DNA from 2 places in the Micromonospora sp. NPDC048842 genome. Region 2 is predicted to be linked to the other one. Evidence: riboswitches for the same ligand, from Rfam matches in the RefSeq annotation. Region 2 holds a riboswitch; the other holds the start of a gene.
The links. A riboswitch is a leader RNA that binds a small molecule or an ion and turns the genes downstream of it on or off. The one in region 2 is predicted to bind S-adenosylmethionine.
Positions count from the first base shown of each region.

Region 1 (7,668 bases), on a different contig from region 2:
CGTGTTGGCCGGTGACCCGACGACAGCGCTGGACGCCGTGGACGGCGCCCTGGCAGCCGGGTTCCTCACCGAACGGGAGCCCGACGGGCGGCTGCGCTTCACCCACATCCTGGTCCGCGACACGCTCTACGCCGACCTGTCCGCGCCGCGCCGCGCCGCCTGGCACGCGGCCGTCGCCGAGGTGTTGCGACAGCGGGAACCCGTCGAGCCGGCGGCCCTCGCGTACCACCTGCTGCGCGCCGGCGGGCCGGTGTACGCCGCCGAGGCATCGACGTACGCCCGGGTGGCGGCCGAGCGGGCCGAACGGGGCGGCAACCCGCACGAGGCCGCCCGCCTGTGGGGCCAGGCGATCGAGGCGTACGACAGGGCCGGCGGTGTCGAGCCGCGTGGGCGGGTGACAGCGCTGCTCGGCCTGGGGCGGGCGCTGGCCGTGACGGGCCGGCTGGCCGAGGCGCGGCTACGGCGTGCCGAGGCGATCACCGTCGCCGAGACCACCGGCGACCCCCTGCTGATGCAGCAGGCGCTGGCTGGCTTCGACGTGCCCGCCAGTTGGACGCGCAACGACGACGACCTGCTCTCCGGGCACATCGTCCGAGCCGCCGAACACGCCCTGACCGCGCTCGGCCCGACCGGCTCGGCGCAACGCAGCCGGCTGCTGAGCACCCTCGCGCTGGAGCTACGCGGCACCACCACCGATCGTGGCCGCCGCGCCGCCGCCGAGGCCGAGACGATCGCCCGCGACATCGGCGATCCCGGGCTGGTGGCCTTCGCGCTCAACGCCCGCTTCATGCACACCTTCCACCGCGTCGGTCTGGCCGACACGCGGGCCCGGATCGGCCTCGAACTGGTCGAGCTTGCCGCCCGGCACCACCTGGTGACCTTCGAGGTGCTCGGCCACCTCGTTCTGGTCCAGGCCAACTGTGCGCTGGCCGACCGACCCGCCGCCGACGCGCACGCGCGTGCCGCCGACCGCCTGGCCGAACGGTACGAGCTGCCGTTGGTCGGCGTCTTCACCCGGTGGTACGCCGCACTGCGCCTGGCATTCGACGGCGACTCGGACGCTGCGGCGCGGGCGTACCGCGCTGCCGCCGAACGACTACCCGCCGACGGTATGCCGGGACTGGCCCAGGGGTTGCTGCCGCTCGCCCTGCTCGGCCTGCGCCTGGCCGACGCCGCACTAGTAGGCGACGCCCACCTGGTCGCCGAGGGGCGGCCGATTCCCGGGCCGGACGACGAGGGCTGGGCACGGCTGGACTGGGGCCCGTACGAGCCCTGGGTGCAGCCCCTGCTGCTCGCCGCCGCCGGCGACCGCAGTGCCACCCGAGCGGCACTGCGGGCCCTGCCGGACGGGCCGCACGACCTGCTGCGGGAGGTGCGGCTGTGCCTCACCGCTCGGGCGGCGCTGGCCATCGACGACCGGCCGACCATGGAACGCGTCGCCGCCGCGCTCCGCCCGGCCGTCACCGAACTGGCCGCCGGCAGCGGTGTGGTCACCGTCGGCCCGGTAGCCGGGCACCTCGCGGATCTGGCCGCTGCTCTGGGCCGCGACGAGGAAGCCGCCGAGCACCGCCGTACCGCCCGGGTGCTCACCGCACGTTTCCGCGACGGCGACCCAACCTGAGCCCCCCTGCTTACCTGGCGACTTGCCGGTTTGGGCCGGAACGCACCGGCGGGTGCGGTCAGATGGAACCACCGGCGCGTCCGCCGTCGGCCATGGTCCGAGGGGGTGTACGCGTGGAGGCGCTCATCCTGATCGTGGCGCTCGGCCTCACCGTCCTCGTCGGCACCACCCTCGGCGGCCGGTACCGGGTCGCCCCGCCGGTCCTGCTCATCGCGTTGGGCGTACTGCTCGGGCTCACGCCGCCGCTGTCCGAGGTAACCCTGGAACCCGACCTGGTCCTTCTGATCTTCCTGCCGGCGATCCTGTACCGGGAGAGCCTCACCATCAGCCTGCGGGAGATCCGGGCCAATCTGCCGGTGATCGGGCTGCTCGCCGTGGTGCTGGTGGTGCTCACCATGGTCACCGTGTCGTTCGCCGCGCAGGCGTTCGGGGTGAACCCCGCAGCCGCCTGGGTGCTCGGCGCGGTCCTCGCGCCGACCGACGCCGCAGCGGTCACCGGCCTGGCCAAGCGGCTGCCCCGGAAGCTGCTCACCACCCTGCACGCGGAGAGCCTGATCAACGACGGCACGGCGCTGGTGGTCTTCGCGGTGGCAGTGGGTCTGCTCAGCCACAGCGACAAGCCTGGCGTGCTGGGCATCGGCGAGGAGTTCGTCGGCGCCAGCGTCGGCGGCGTGGTCGCGGGTCTGCTGGTGGGGGCCGCAGTGGTGCTGATCCGCAAACGGCTCGACGATCCGCTGCGCGAGGGCGCGCTCAGCGTGCTGACCCCGTTCGGCGCCTTCCTACTCGCCGAATCCGTGCACGCCAGTGGTGTGCTGGCGGTGGTGGTCGCCGGCCTGGTGCTGGCCTACGCCGGCCCACGGGTGATCCGCGCCCGGTCCCGGGTGCTGGCGTACGCGTTCTGGGACCTGTCCACCTTCCTGATCAACGGCGGGTTGTTCGTCCTGCTCGGTACGCAGATTCCCCGCGCGGTCCGGGGCATCACCAGCACCTCGCCCGAGCGGGCGCTGCTGATCGTGCTGGTGGTCACAGTGGTTGTGATCGGCACCCGGCTGCTCTTCATCTACCTCACCGCGCAGTCGGCGCGGCTGCGACGCCGCCGGATGGTGGACGACGACGGCCGAGGTCCCTCAGCCTGGCGGGTGGGGACCGTCGCGGGCTGGTCCGGTTTCCGGGGCGCGGTCTCGTTGGCCGCCGCCCTGGCCGTGCCGACGGTGATGGTCGACGGCCGACCGGTGGTCGAACGCGATCTGATCATCTTCGTCACCGCGCTGGTGATCGTGCTGATCATGCTGCTTCAGGGCACCACCCTGCCGTTGGTGGTGCGCTGGGCCGGGTTGAGCGGCGACCCGGAACGCGTCGACGAGGCCCGCAACGCCCGGCGGCGGGCCACCGAGGTGGGCCTGGCCGCCCTACCGCAGGTCGCCGCGGAGGTCGGTGCCCGGGATGACTCGGTGCGCCGGCTGGAGGCCGAGTACCGGCGGCATCTGGAGGACCTCAACGAGAGCGGCGGAAACACCGCCGAGGAGCGCCGGCTGGAGCGCCGACTGCGCCTCGGCGTCCTCGCCCACAAGCGGCGCGAGGTCACCCGACTGCGCGACAACCGGGAGATCGACGACCTGGTGCTCCAGGAACTCCAGGCCGCGTTGGACAACGAGGAGATCCGGCTGCTGGGGCGCGGACCCAACGAGTGATCGAGGGCTCAGAGCACCTGGTCGAGGAACCGGCGAAGCCGCGGATGCTCGGCCCGCTCGAAGATCGCCTCGGGTGGGCCGGCCTCCAGCACCACGCCCCGGTCCATGAAGGCGACGGTGTCGGCGACCTGCCGGGCGAAGCCCATCTCGTGGGTCACCACCACCATGGTCATGCCGGCGGCGGACAGGTCGGCCATCACCGCGAGGACGCCCTTGACCAACTCCGGGTCGAGCGCCGAGGTGGCCTCGTCGAAGAGCATCACCTCGGGCCGCAGCGCCAGCGCGCGGGCGATCGCCACCCGCTGCTGTTGACCACCGGAGAGCTGCGCCGGCCGGGAGTTCGCCTTGCCGGCCAGCCCCACCAGCTCCAACTGGGCCCGGGCGACGGTCTCCGCCTCGTCCGCACCGAGCTTGCGCAGCCGGCGCAGGGCCAGCGTGACGTTGCGCAGCACGCTCATGTGCGGAAAGAGGTTGAACTGTTGGAACACCATGCCCACCCGCTGCCGCAACGCGTCCGGGTCGTCGCCCAGCACGCTGCGCCCGTCCAGCAGCACGTCGCCCCGGTCCGGTTCGATCAGCCGGTTGATGGTGCGCAGGAGGGTGGACTTACCCGACCCGGACGGCCCGATGACGCAGGCCGTCGCGCCCCGGGGCACCGAGAGGTCGACGCCGCGCAGCACTCGGTTCGGTCCGAAGGCGAGGTGCACGTCGCGTACGTCGAGGCTGACCGATGTCGTCGTGGCGGTGGTCATCGCCGATCTCCTTCCGTCGCTGCGTACGACGCGATGTCGTCGTCCTCTTCGGTCGACGCGGTGGCCGGCCGACCGTTGCGCAGCCGCCTGTCGATCCAGTTGACGACGTGCGTCAGCGGGACTGTCAACGCCAGGTAGCAGAGCCCCGCCAGCAGCAGCGCCGACTCGTTGCCGGTGGTGGCCGCGTAGTCCTGCCCGATCCGGAACAGCTCCCGCTGGCTGGCCACCAGGCCGAGGAAGTAGACCAGGCTGGAGTCCTTGATCAGCGCGATGAGCTGGTTCACCCAGGCTGGCAGCACCCGCCTGATGCCCTGCGGAATGATCACCAGCCGCATCGAGTCTGCCCAGGAGAAGCCGAGCGCCCGCGAGCCCTCCAACTGGGCGGCCTCCACCGACTGGATGCCCGAGCGGAAGATCTCCCCGATGTACGCGGCGGCGATGAGCGACAGCGCCAGGATGCCCAACGGGTAGGGGTCCGGCCCCCAGACCTGCATGCCCAGCGGGGCCAGCCCGACGCCGATCAGCAGGATCGTCGCCGCGGCCGGCAGTCCTCGGAACACGTCGGTGTAGACCCGCGCCGGCCAGCGCAGCCAGCGGCTGCGGGAGATCCCGGCGACGGCCAGCAGCAGGCCCAGTACCGAGCCGAGCAGGGCGGCGGAGACCGCCAGGATCAGCGTGTTGGGCAACCCGACGGTCAGCATCTCGGGCAGTGCCTCGCGCATCGCGTCCCAGTCGAAGAAGGTCTCCCACAGGGTGCTCAACGGATCCATCGGTCGCTCCTCCTACCGCCCCGCTCGCTCGTCACCGGCTCAGGACGCGGTCGACGCGGACGCCGACGGCGCAGCCGACGCGGACGGGGCCTGCACAGTGCCGCTGCCCGGCGTGAAGTCCGCCGGGATCGGCCGGCCCGGGTAGTACTGCGCCTGCAACCGGCTCCAGGTGCCATCGGCGACGACCTCGTCGAGGCCCTTGTTGAGCGCCTCGCGCAGCTTGTCGTTCCCCTTGGCCACGGCGTACGCGGTCGGTGCCGGGCTGAGCTCCTTGGCCGCTACGGTGATCTTGCCGTTGCTGTCGGTGGCCGACTTCTCGCCGATCTCCGCCGGGGCGATCCAGGCGTCGGCGGTGCCCGCCTTGAGCTGGTTGATCGCGCCGTTGTAGTCCGGCACCCGCACCGGGTTGAGCTGCTTGCCGCTGGCGTAGTCGTCCTGGACGGTGCCCTGCACCACCACTACCCGCTTGCCGGCGAGCTGGTCGAAGCCGGTGATCGGCGAGCCGGCCGGGACGTCCAGGCCGAAGTAGCCGAAGTCGTAGCCGTCGCCGAAGTCGACAGTCTTCTTGCGGGCCTCGGTGATGGTGATCGAGGAGCTGCCCACGTCGAACTTGCGGTTGTTGACCTGGCTGAGCAGCGCGGAGAAGTCGGTGCCGACGAACTCGACGGTGAGGCCGAGCTTGCCGGCCACGGCGGTCAGCAGGTCGTTGTCGAAGCCTGTGAACTTGCCGTCCTTGAGGTACACGTTCGGCGGGGCGTCGGTCAGCGTTCCGGCGCGCAGCACACCCGCCTGGGCCAGGCCGTACGGGTTGGCGGTGGCGTCGGACGAGCTGTCGTCGCCGCAGGCGGTGAGGGCGGTGGCGGCAAGGATCGTGGCGGCGCCCAGGGCGGCGGCGCGGGTCAGGGCAGGAAGGAATCGCACTGGTGTCTCCGAAGGGTGGTGTCTCGGCGCGCACGGACGTGCGCCACCGACGGCGCGCCCGATGGGCGTACCGGTGGGAAAGAGCTGGGGAAGGGGGTGCTAGAGCGCGGTGCCGCGACAGGCGGCGCTGCACATTCGCATCATGTCCACGTGCCGTCGCCGGATCAGTGCGGGCGAGGGTCGACCGGTGCGGGAGTCCGCGACGTCGGTCGGTGGTGTGGTGCTGAGGATGCGCATGGTTCTCCCGGGTCTGTGCTGACCTGGGTGCCAGGCCACGCTTGCACCGACGTCCTGCCGGTGCCTGGTCTTCACCCGGGGCACCCCACCGCGGAGGAGGGTTGCCGGCCAGCGAGCCGGGGCTTCGCGCTGGCACTCATGACCTGCGCCGAGGCTAGCAGCACGAACCTGTGGATCGTCCAGTCGTTATGACCACGCTCACGCCGCGCGACGGTCCGCCGGCTCGCAGGTCAGCCGGCGTGCACGTGCGGTCGACGGTGCGGGTCGGGCTCCTGGCGGCGCAGGATCTCCCGGGTCACCGAGGCGATGGCGCCCTGTCCGAATGCCAGGTAGCGCAGGAAGTTGCGGGTGGGGCCGCCCTCGGACCACTCGAAGTAGATGTGGGGGCGCCGACGGCTGCGGTCGCGGATCTCCAGCAACAGGGCGGCGAGCGCGGTGGGCACCGACGAGCTGGCCAGGCTGAGCACCGGGAAGCGGCCGTCGACCACACTGCCGCGGATCAGCAACTCGGTCTCGAAGTCGGACGGGTCGGTGACAGTGACCTCGACGAAGATGACGTCGCTGTCGTCGGGAAAGTCGTTGTCCGCCATGGTCTGCGCCAGCTTGGCGCGGTACTCCGTCTCGTCGCGCCGGTCGGGTTCGTGCGCGATGAGGCGAATCCGTCGTCCGGCGCGTTCGTCGATCATGCGGGCCGCGGCGTGGTCCAGCTCGACGTGGTCGACGCGCAGCTCGTAGGCCCGCATCAGCCGGGACAGCACCGACACCAGGATGATCCCGCCGATGAAACAGGCCGCGATCTTGACGCCGCTCGGACGCTCCACCACGTTCGCGACAGTGGTGTAGACGAAGATCACCGCGATGACCCCGAACGCGATGGTCCGGCCGCGCTGACGCTGCCGCAGCGCCGCGAGCGTCACCGCCGTCGCGGCCGAGGTGATCAACACCAGGACCCCTGTGGCGTACGCGCCGCCCTGCGCGTCCACGCTGGCCTCGAAGACGATCGTGATCAGGAACGCCACCGCGGTGAAGACCAGCACCAGCGGCCGGACGGCTCGCGCCCAGGTAGGCGCCATGCCGTAGCGGGGCAGGTAGCGCGGTACGAGGTTGAGCAGGCCAGCCATCGCCGACGCCCCGGCGAACCAGAGGATTCCGATGGTGGACAGGTCGTAGATGGTGCCGAACACCTCGCCGAGGTGGGCGTGCGCCAGGTAGGCCAGCGCGCGCCCGTTCGCCGGCCCGCCCGGCTGGAAGGCCTCCGGCGGAATGAGCACTGTGGTCGTCACGCTGCTGGTGATCAGGAAGACGCTCATGATCACGGCTGCTGTGGTGAGCAGCCGGCGGGCGCCACGGATCCGGCCCAGCGGTCGTGCCTCCGAGTCCTGCGGGTCACCCCGTACGCTCGGCATGACAGCCACCCCGGTCTCGAAGCCGGACAGACCCAACGCCAGCTTCGGAAAGACCAACAGCGACAGCCCGACCACCAACCACGGATCGCCGTGCCCGGTGGTCAGCATCGTGGCCCAGTCGCCGACCGCGCTCGAATGCGTCGCCACCCGCCAGAGCGCGTCGGCCACCACCACGGCGTTCAGCGTCAGATAGACAGCGACCAGGACGACGGCGATCCCGATGGCCTCGGTGAATCCCTTGAGGAACACCGCGCCCAGCAGCGACACCAG
Region 1 is NZ_JBEZGK010000005.1:229,632-237,299, forward strand. Features, by position in the region: gene AB0C19_RS09845 (BTAD domain-containing putative transcriptional regulator) at 1-1,621, shown strand, start outside; gene AB0C19_RS09850 (Na+/H+ antiporter) at 1,735-3,312, shown strand; gene AB0C19_RS09855 (amino acid ABC transporter ATP-binding protein) at 3,321-4,064, opposite strand; gene AB0C19_RS09860 (amino acid ABC transporter permease) at 4,061-4,834, opposite strand; gene AB0C19_RS09865 (ABC transporter substrate-binding protein) at 4,874-5,755, opposite strand; SAM riboswitch class IV at 6,025-6,136, opposite strand; gene AB0C19_RS09870 (amino acid transporter) at 6,223-7,668, opposite strand, start outside.
Region 1: linked by a shared signal. The riboswitch ahead of AB0C19_RS09865 (ABC transporter substrate-binding protein) and the one ahead of thrC (threonine synthase) in region 2 are both predicted to bind S-adenosylmethionine.

Region 2 (7,668 bases):
TCGAGCGGGAAGTCACCGCCGAGGTACGCCTCGAAGGCGGCCTTACCGTCGGCGGCGGCGGTCTCGCCGTACACCCGGGGGCTGGGGGATTCGGGATAGGCGGACCAGTAGCCCCGCTCCGTGATCGCGGTCAGCGCACGGTTGAGGGTGTCGGCGTGCCTGTCGTACAGGGGATGCGGGGTCTCCGTCATGCCCGCCATCATGCCTGAGTCCGGTCCGCGAGCAGTAGCGCGAATGCCCGACAGCGGCTCATGCCTGAGTCCGGTCCGCGAGCAGTAGCGCGAATGCCCGACAGCGGCTCATGCCTGAGTACCGACCGATCGTCGCGCGGGTCGCAGGCGACGACAACGCCGGTTTCTACCGCCCACGGCCCGGCTACGGTGCCGCCACGGACCACAACGGGGTGACGCTTGAGGCGTACCGCTGGAGCAGGCTGACCGGCGGGACCGCCACCCGGACGTTTTCCCTGGTCCTGCTCTTGCCGTTCATGCTCAGCAACATCGCGGTCTGGATGCTTCCGGTCACCGGACGCGACGGCCACGCCGCGCGGGCGCTGTGCCGGCTGTTGGCCGCGACGATGACCGCGATGTACGTGCTCTCCACCGTCGGGGTGTCAGTCGACCTGATCGCGTGGCAGTGCGCGGCCTACCCGAGGTGCCTGGAGGGGCGGCGCGAGTTGTCCTGGCTGGGCGACGTGCCGCCCGGGCAACGACTCGCGCTGCTGGCCGTACCGCCGATCATCGCTATCGTCCTGATCTGGCGGCTCGGTGCCCGGACCTGGCAGCTCCCCGAGGACAGCGACCACGCGCCCGGTGTGGGTGCGGACCGGCTCGACTCGGCCGCCTTCTGGGACACACGGTCGCTGCTGCGCCGCCTGCGCTCGGTTCACATCGCGGTGGCGCTGGGCACGCTCGATGTGGCTCTGCTGCTGGTTCTGGCGCCGCACGACGCAACAGTGCCCGGCTGGCTGCTGCTGGCCGCGGCCGTGGGTCCAGCCCGACGCCCGCACGGCCGCTGCCGCCCGGCGCGCCACCGCTGTCGCCGCCGATCGCCTACCGCTGGGTCACCCTCGGCTTCACCCTCGCAGTGCTCCTGGTGGTCGTGACGGCTGTGCTCGTGCCCCGGCTTCGCCGTACTCGTCGCCGTCGGGAGGCCGAGGAGCTGATCCGGCGGGACTATCCGGAAGCCTCCCGGGCGGCCCCGGAACGGGTCCGGGCCGTCCGCGACGCGATCGTGCGCGCCCGGCTGACGGATCGACTCGGAGGGCTGCTGGCCACCGCGTACGTGGTGTTGGCGCTGCTCACCCTGGCGGCGGCCGGGCTCTCGGTGATCGGTCCCGGCCCGGGTGCGCTCGCGCTGCGACTCGGCGGCGAGCCGCTGGCCCGTCCGGTGATCTTCGTGACCGACCTGGGCGCCCTGCTGATCGGGCTGTTCGCCACGGTCCTCGCGGTGATGGGGCTTGTCGCCTACCGATCCGGCGCGATCCGGCTGGTCGGGGTGCTCTGGGAGCCGGCCACCTTCTGGCCGCGTGCCGCACATCCGCTCGCCCCGCCGTGCTACGTCGAGCGGGCGGTCCCCGAGCTGACCCGCCGGATCGGGCAGCTCACCGCCGATGGGAACGCTGTGCTGCTGTCCGGGCAGAGTCACGGCAGCGTGCTCGCGGCGGTGACGATCCTTCAACTGCCCGACCACTGCCGCCGGCGGGTGGCCCTGCTCACCTACGGCGCCCCGCTCGGCAACCGGTACCGGCGGATCTTCCCGGCGTACGTCAGCGACGAGATGTTGCGCGAGGTCGGCAGCCGGTTGGCCACGCCGCGGTCGGCGAGCTGGTCGAGCACCTGGAACGGACGGCCCAGTGAACTGTCGGCTCAGAGGGTGAGCTGCCAGTCGGTCCAGCAGTCCACCGGGCGGAAACCGAGCTGTTCGTTGATCGACACCATGTAGCTGTTACTGGCCGCGTTGAAGGTGTCGATCACCTGTACCGCCGGCTCGTGGGTGAGCAGGTGGTGCAGGTTCTCCGCCTTGGCGATGAGGCCGAGCCGGTGCCCACGGTGGGCCGGGTCGACGATGGTGATCTGCTGGAACGCGTGCCAGTCGGCGGAGGCGCCCACGTCCAGCAGCGTCCAGGCGACCAGCCGACCGGACGCCTCGTGCCGCATCCCGAGGTGGTAGCGCCGGCGGCCCCGAGCGTCCAGCGCCCGCTCGTTGCCGCGGATCCGCTCGGCGTCCACCTGCTCAGGCTCCCACTGCACGTCGCCCATCGGCGCGTCCATCAGCAGCCGGCCGTCGAGGTAGGCGATGTCAGCCACGTACTCCTGCGGGGTGGAACCCTGCCAGCAGACGGAGTGATAGCCCTCCGCTCGTGGTCGGGCCTCGGCGAGCGCCGCCCGCAGAGCGACCCGGTCGATCTCGCCGACGTCGAGCCGACGACGCACCTCGGCGAGGGCGGGCTGGGCGCCGGTCGCGGCGGCGAACGCGTCACCGGCCACGCTTCGGGCGGCGCCGCCGGGCAGCGCGGAGACGGCCATCGCCACCACCCGCTTGCGGCAGTGCTCGCGGAGCAGGCGCAGCCCGTACTCGTGCAGGGCCCGGCCGACGCCCCGGCGCCGCAGCCGCGGATGCACCAGCAGCTCGGCGGTGGCGTTGTCGGTGTTGTCGAGCTGCGGCAGGTCCAGTTGCAGGTAGCCGGCCGGCACGCCGTCCAGGCGGGCCAGCGCCCAGAGCGACAGGGTGCCGGGCATCGGCGTGTGGAACATCGCGTCGAACCGGCGCCGGCAGAAGGGCGGGAAGTCCGGGAGATCAGCGTCGTTGGCCGCCGACCCGATCCGGTACGCCTCGTCGACGGAAGTCCGGTCGGCGCCGTCGAACGACGCGATGGTGATGCTCATGCCAGTGAGCGTGCACCTTACAAAAGCGACCGGGCCAGCGAATTACTCGCTGGCCCGATCGAACGTTGGTCGGGAGGGACACTCGCACAACGCCTCCGGCGTTGGGTCGCAAGAACTTCAAAAGTCTTCGGCGAAATGCCCTCCCGCACGGAGCATCTTGCGCCGTCCGGTTCCTGCCGTCAAGTCCGTAGCGGCGGGTTTTCCACACTCACAGCGAAAACCCAGTTACCGACTGATCGACTCGGCCCCTTGCTCCGAGTGAGCCCGTCAGCCGAGGAGGCCGGCGTCGCGGGCGGCGCGCAGCGAGGGCTTGATGTGGTGGGTCGGCCCGACCTGGCCGGCCACCGCGTCGATGGTCTTCAGACCCTCGCCGGTGTTGAACACGACGGTCTCGGCCGTCGGGTCGAGACGACCGGACTCGACCAGCTTGCGCAGCACGGCCACTGTTACCCCACCCGCGGTCTCGGCGAAGACCCCCGTGGTACGGGCCAGATCGCGAATGCCCGCGCGGATCTCGTCGTCGTCGGCGTACTCCATCCAGCCGCCGGTGCGGCGGACCGCCTCCAGGGCGTAGAGGCCGGCCGCCGGGTCGCCGATGTTGAGCGACTTGGCGATGCCGGTGGGCTTGACCGGGACGATCGTGTCGGTCTCGGTGTGCAGGGCGACGGCGATCGGGTTGCAACCGGCGGACTGCGCGCCGAAGACCTTCCAGCCGTCAGCGGGCGCCTCGACAAGGCCGATCTCCACCAGTTCGGAGAACGCCTTGTCAATCTTGGTGAGCAGCTCGCCGCTGGCCATCGGGATGACCACCTGCGCCGGGATCCGCCAACCGAGCTGCTCGGCCACCTCGTAGCCGAGGGTCTTGGAGCCCTCCGCGTAGTACGGCCGGACGTTCACGTTGACGAACGCGGTGTCCTCGAATTCGTCGGTCTCCACCAGCTCACCGCAGAGCCTGTTGACATCGTCGTACGAGCCGTCGATGGCGACCAGTTCGCCGCCGTAGACGGCGGTGGTGATGACCTTGCCCTGCTCCAGGTCGCTGGGGATGAAGACCACCGAGGGCGCACCGGCGCGGGCCGCGTGGGCGGCCACCGAGTTGGCCAGGTTGCCTGTCGACGCGCAGGCGAACCGGCTGAAGCCGAGCGCCTTGGCGGCGGTGAGCGCCACCGAGACGACCCGGTCCTTGAACGAGTGGGTGGGGTTGGCGCTGTCGTCCTTGACCCAGAGCGGCGCGGTGATGCCCAGTTCGGCGGCGAGATGCGGGGCCGCCACCAGTGGGGTCAGGCCCGGGTCGAGGGTGACCCGGCTGGCCGGGTCCTGACCGGCGGGGAGCAGCGCGGCGTACCGCCAGATGTTGTTCGGGCCGGCCTCGATCTGCTCGCGGGTGACGGCGGCCAGCGCTGCGGTGTCGTAGTCGACTTCCAGCGGGCCGAAACACTCGTAACAGGCGTGCTGGGCGGCGAGCGGGTAGCGGGCCGAACAGGCACGGCAGACCAGGGCGCGGGCGGGGCTTGCGGAGGTGTCGATGCCGGAGGCGACGAGCGTCGACGTCATGTCGAGAGTCCTCTCATCTTTCCCCGCATCGCACGGTGCGGCGGGGACGGAATTGGCACCTGCCCCGCGGGTCGCTCAGCGGTGAGCGCGCGGGGTGGTTGCCGGGGCGTCGTCGGGCCGTATCCCTCAGCCCCTCTGGATGAGGTATTCAGTTGTGCCGTCGAGTCTAGGACAACGCTGTCGGTCGCTGCTACCGCTGATCCCAGGTAGTGGGTCAGCGGGCGCTCACCGCCACCGGGTCGGTCACCGCGATCGGATCCGTCACCGCGCTCGGCCGCGGCAGCGACGTAGTCCGGGGCCGGGCGGCGAGGTTCGCGGCGACCAGGGCGGCGATCGTGATGGCGGCCCCGACCAGTTCGACGGGCTCCGGGCGGTAGCCGCGGGCGATCTGCACCGCGAAGGTGGTCACCGGAACCAGGTTCATGAACAGCGCGGCGTTGGCGGCACCGAGTCGCTGCACGCCGGTGTTCCAGGCCAGGACCGCGATCACGGCACCCACCAGCACGGCGTACGCCAGTTGCGGGGCGACCGCCACGAGGTCGGCGGCGGCCGGCGCGTGCTGCCAGCCGACGGCGTCGGCGCCGACGCTCAGGACGAGCATGGCGGCCGTGCCGGCGAGCGCGGTCAGTGTGGTGAAGCGCAGCGGTGACCACTCGCCGAACCGGCTGGCGCCGTGGGTGTAGATGCCCCAGCCCAGCACCGCGCCGATCATCATGAGCCCGCCGAGGCCGAACTGGCCGAGCCCGGCCAGGCTGCCGCGCGTGATCACCAGACCGACGCCGAGGAGCGCCACAAGGGAGAGGGCCAGCAGGAGTGGCTTCGGGCGTACGCCGTCGCGGGCCCAGCGGACGAGCTGGGTGATCACCGGGGTGGTGGCCACGAAGAGGGAGATCTGCTGCGGAGCGGCGTGTTCGAGCGCCAGGTTGGTGAGCAGGTTGAAGCCCGCGAAGCCGACCACTCCGAGCACCACCACCTCCAGCGCCCGGCCACCGTGCCGGAGAGCGCCGGCACCCTCGCGGAGCAGCAGGATGGCGACCAGGACGACGGCGGCCAGCAGGTAGCGCGCGGTGGTCAGGTTGAGCGGGTCGACCCGGTCGAGCGCGCTGGCCAGGATCGGGAACATCACGCCCCAGCCGAGCACTGCGACCAGTGGGAACGCGGTGGCGCGGGATCGCATCGGCAACTCCAATGTTCGAGTATCGTCGAACCAACGACACCGACCATAGGGCGTCGTTCGATAGTTGTCGAACAAGGGTTACACTGGTCACATGGAGCCGCACGAGCCCGACCTGACCGCCGTACCGGTCACCAGCGTGTTGGCCGCACTCGCCGACGACGTGCGGCTACAGATCGTCCGGGCGCTCGCCGAGGGCGGCGAGTCCGCCTGCGGCAGTTTCGACTTCGGCGTCTCCAAGGCAACCCGCAGCCACCACCTCAAGGTGCTGCGCGAGGCGGGGCTGACCCGGACCCGGGCGGCCGGCACCAGCCGACTCGTCCGGCTCCGCCGGGACGAGCTGGACGAGCTCTACCCCGGCCTACTGGACGCGGTCCTCACCCAGCGCCCGCCGGCCTGACCCCGCCCCGCCCCGCGCTCACCTGGCCCGCATTGGCCCGTCCGGCCGCCGCCACACACGGCGGCGGGGGCGGGTCGGACCTGTCCCAGGCGCTCGCTTTGGAGCTGAATCGTCTGCGACATCAGCGACGAGGTGCGGCCCGACGGGGCACCTCACCCCGGCGCGTCGCCGAAGCCGCCTCGTCGAGGCTTCGGCGACGCGTGGTTCGGATGCGGTCAGACGGACACCGCGTCGGGTTCGGCCGCCGAAGCCGATGCCGTGGGGGTGTCAGTGCGACGCCGAGCGAGCAGCGTGTCGAGCGCCCAGGCACCCGGGCCGAGAGCCGCGACCAGCAGGAACGCCCAGCAGAAGAGCGCTGCCCGCTCGCCTCCGTTGTGCAGCGGCAGTAGGGCATCCGGCTGGTGCACAACGAAGTAGGCGTACGCCATCGAGCCGGAGGCGAGCAGCGCGGCGGGTCGGGCGAAGAGCCCGACCAGCACCAGTACGCCGCAGACCAGCTGGATCACGGCAGCCCACCAGCCCGGCCAGGCGCCGAGCGGTACCGCCTTGCCAGTCATCGGGTTGCCGCCGAACAACCCGAATACCGAGGACAGGCCGTGCAACGTGAACAGCAGGCCGATCACGATGCGGAACAGGGACAGGGTCGGCCCGCCGAGCCGAGAGACGTTCATGGCACCTCCATCGAAGATAGTGGATGGGTCTCGTCGATCCTGAGGCATCAGAACATCGAAAGTCATAATTTCCTTGCTGGTGGGATAATCCCTCGTGAAAACGGTGTGAACGAGGACGTCCGCACCCTCCCCCGGTGATGTCACAAGCGATTCAGCTCGAAAGGCGCACCAGGAGGGGTTCCCCACCGGTTCACGTGGCGGCGCAGGGAGAGCCGGCGAGGCCGGGGCCGGGCAGCGGTGTGCTGCGCAGGTGGGCGAGGATCAACAGATGATCTCCCGCGACACCGCAGCACGGCGACGCATAGGCGCGACGGTCGCGATAGCTCTCGCGCTCGGCGGCTGCACTCCCGGCGACCATCGGGGCCAGGGTGGGGACCCGAGCGGGCCGCCCCCCACGCCGAGGGCGGAAGCGGGCCCGACCGCCAGCACCGAGCCGCCGGCCGAGTGCCCGGCCACCGGTGTTCGGATCCGGTCGACCGGCGGGGACGCCGCGATGGGCCTGCGCGCCCTCGGCCTGGAGCTGGTCAACTGCGGCGAGCGCCCCTACCAGCTCGACGGGTACCCGGTGCTGCACGTGTTCGACGAAGCGCGCGAGCCGGTCATGCTGCGGGTGGTCAACGGCGCCAAGGAGATCACCTCGGGCTTCGACCAGCCACCCCGGCAGGTCACCCTCGCCGCCGGGGAGCGAGCCACCGCCGTGGTGCTCTGGCGCAACCTGGTCACCGACTCGACTGTGGTGGCCACCAACGGCGAGTTCCTGACTGTGGCGCCCGCCGCCGGGCAGCCGGCCGAAGAGGTCGACGCGGACGGTCCGATCGACCTCGGCAACACCGGCCGGATCGGCGTCAGCGCCTGGAAGAAGGCCGACCCGAGCAGCCCACCTACGACGTGATGTCCTTGCGGGTGAAGCGCCAGAACGCCAACCCCCAGAACAGCGTCGCGTAACTGATCGCCGAGATGCAGCCGCGCACCACATCGTCG
Region 2 is NZ_JBEZGK010000007.1:229,385-237,052, reverse strand. Features, by position in the region: gene paaN (phenylacetic acid degradation protein PaaN) at 1-191, opposite strand, end outside; gene AB0C19_RS12915 (hypothetical protein) at 302-1,105, shown strand; gene AB0C19_RS12910 (hypothetical protein) at 1,102-1,944, shown strand; gene AB0C19_RS12905 (GNAT family N-acetyltransferase) at 1,869-2,888, opposite strand; gene thrC (threonine synthase) at 3,156-4,442, opposite strand; SAM riboswitch class I at 4,453-4,588, opposite strand; gene AB0C19_RS12895 (DMT family transporter) at 4,657-5,619, opposite strand; gene AB0C19_RS12890 (metalloregulator ArsR/SmtB family transcription factor) at 5,711-6,016, shown strand; gene AB0C19_RS12885 (DoxX family protein) at 6,232-6,687, opposite strand; gene AB0C19_RS12880 (DUF4232 domain-containing protein) at 6,956-7,579, shown strand; gene AB0C19_RS12875 (ABC transporter permease subunit) at 7,569-7,668, opposite strand, start outside.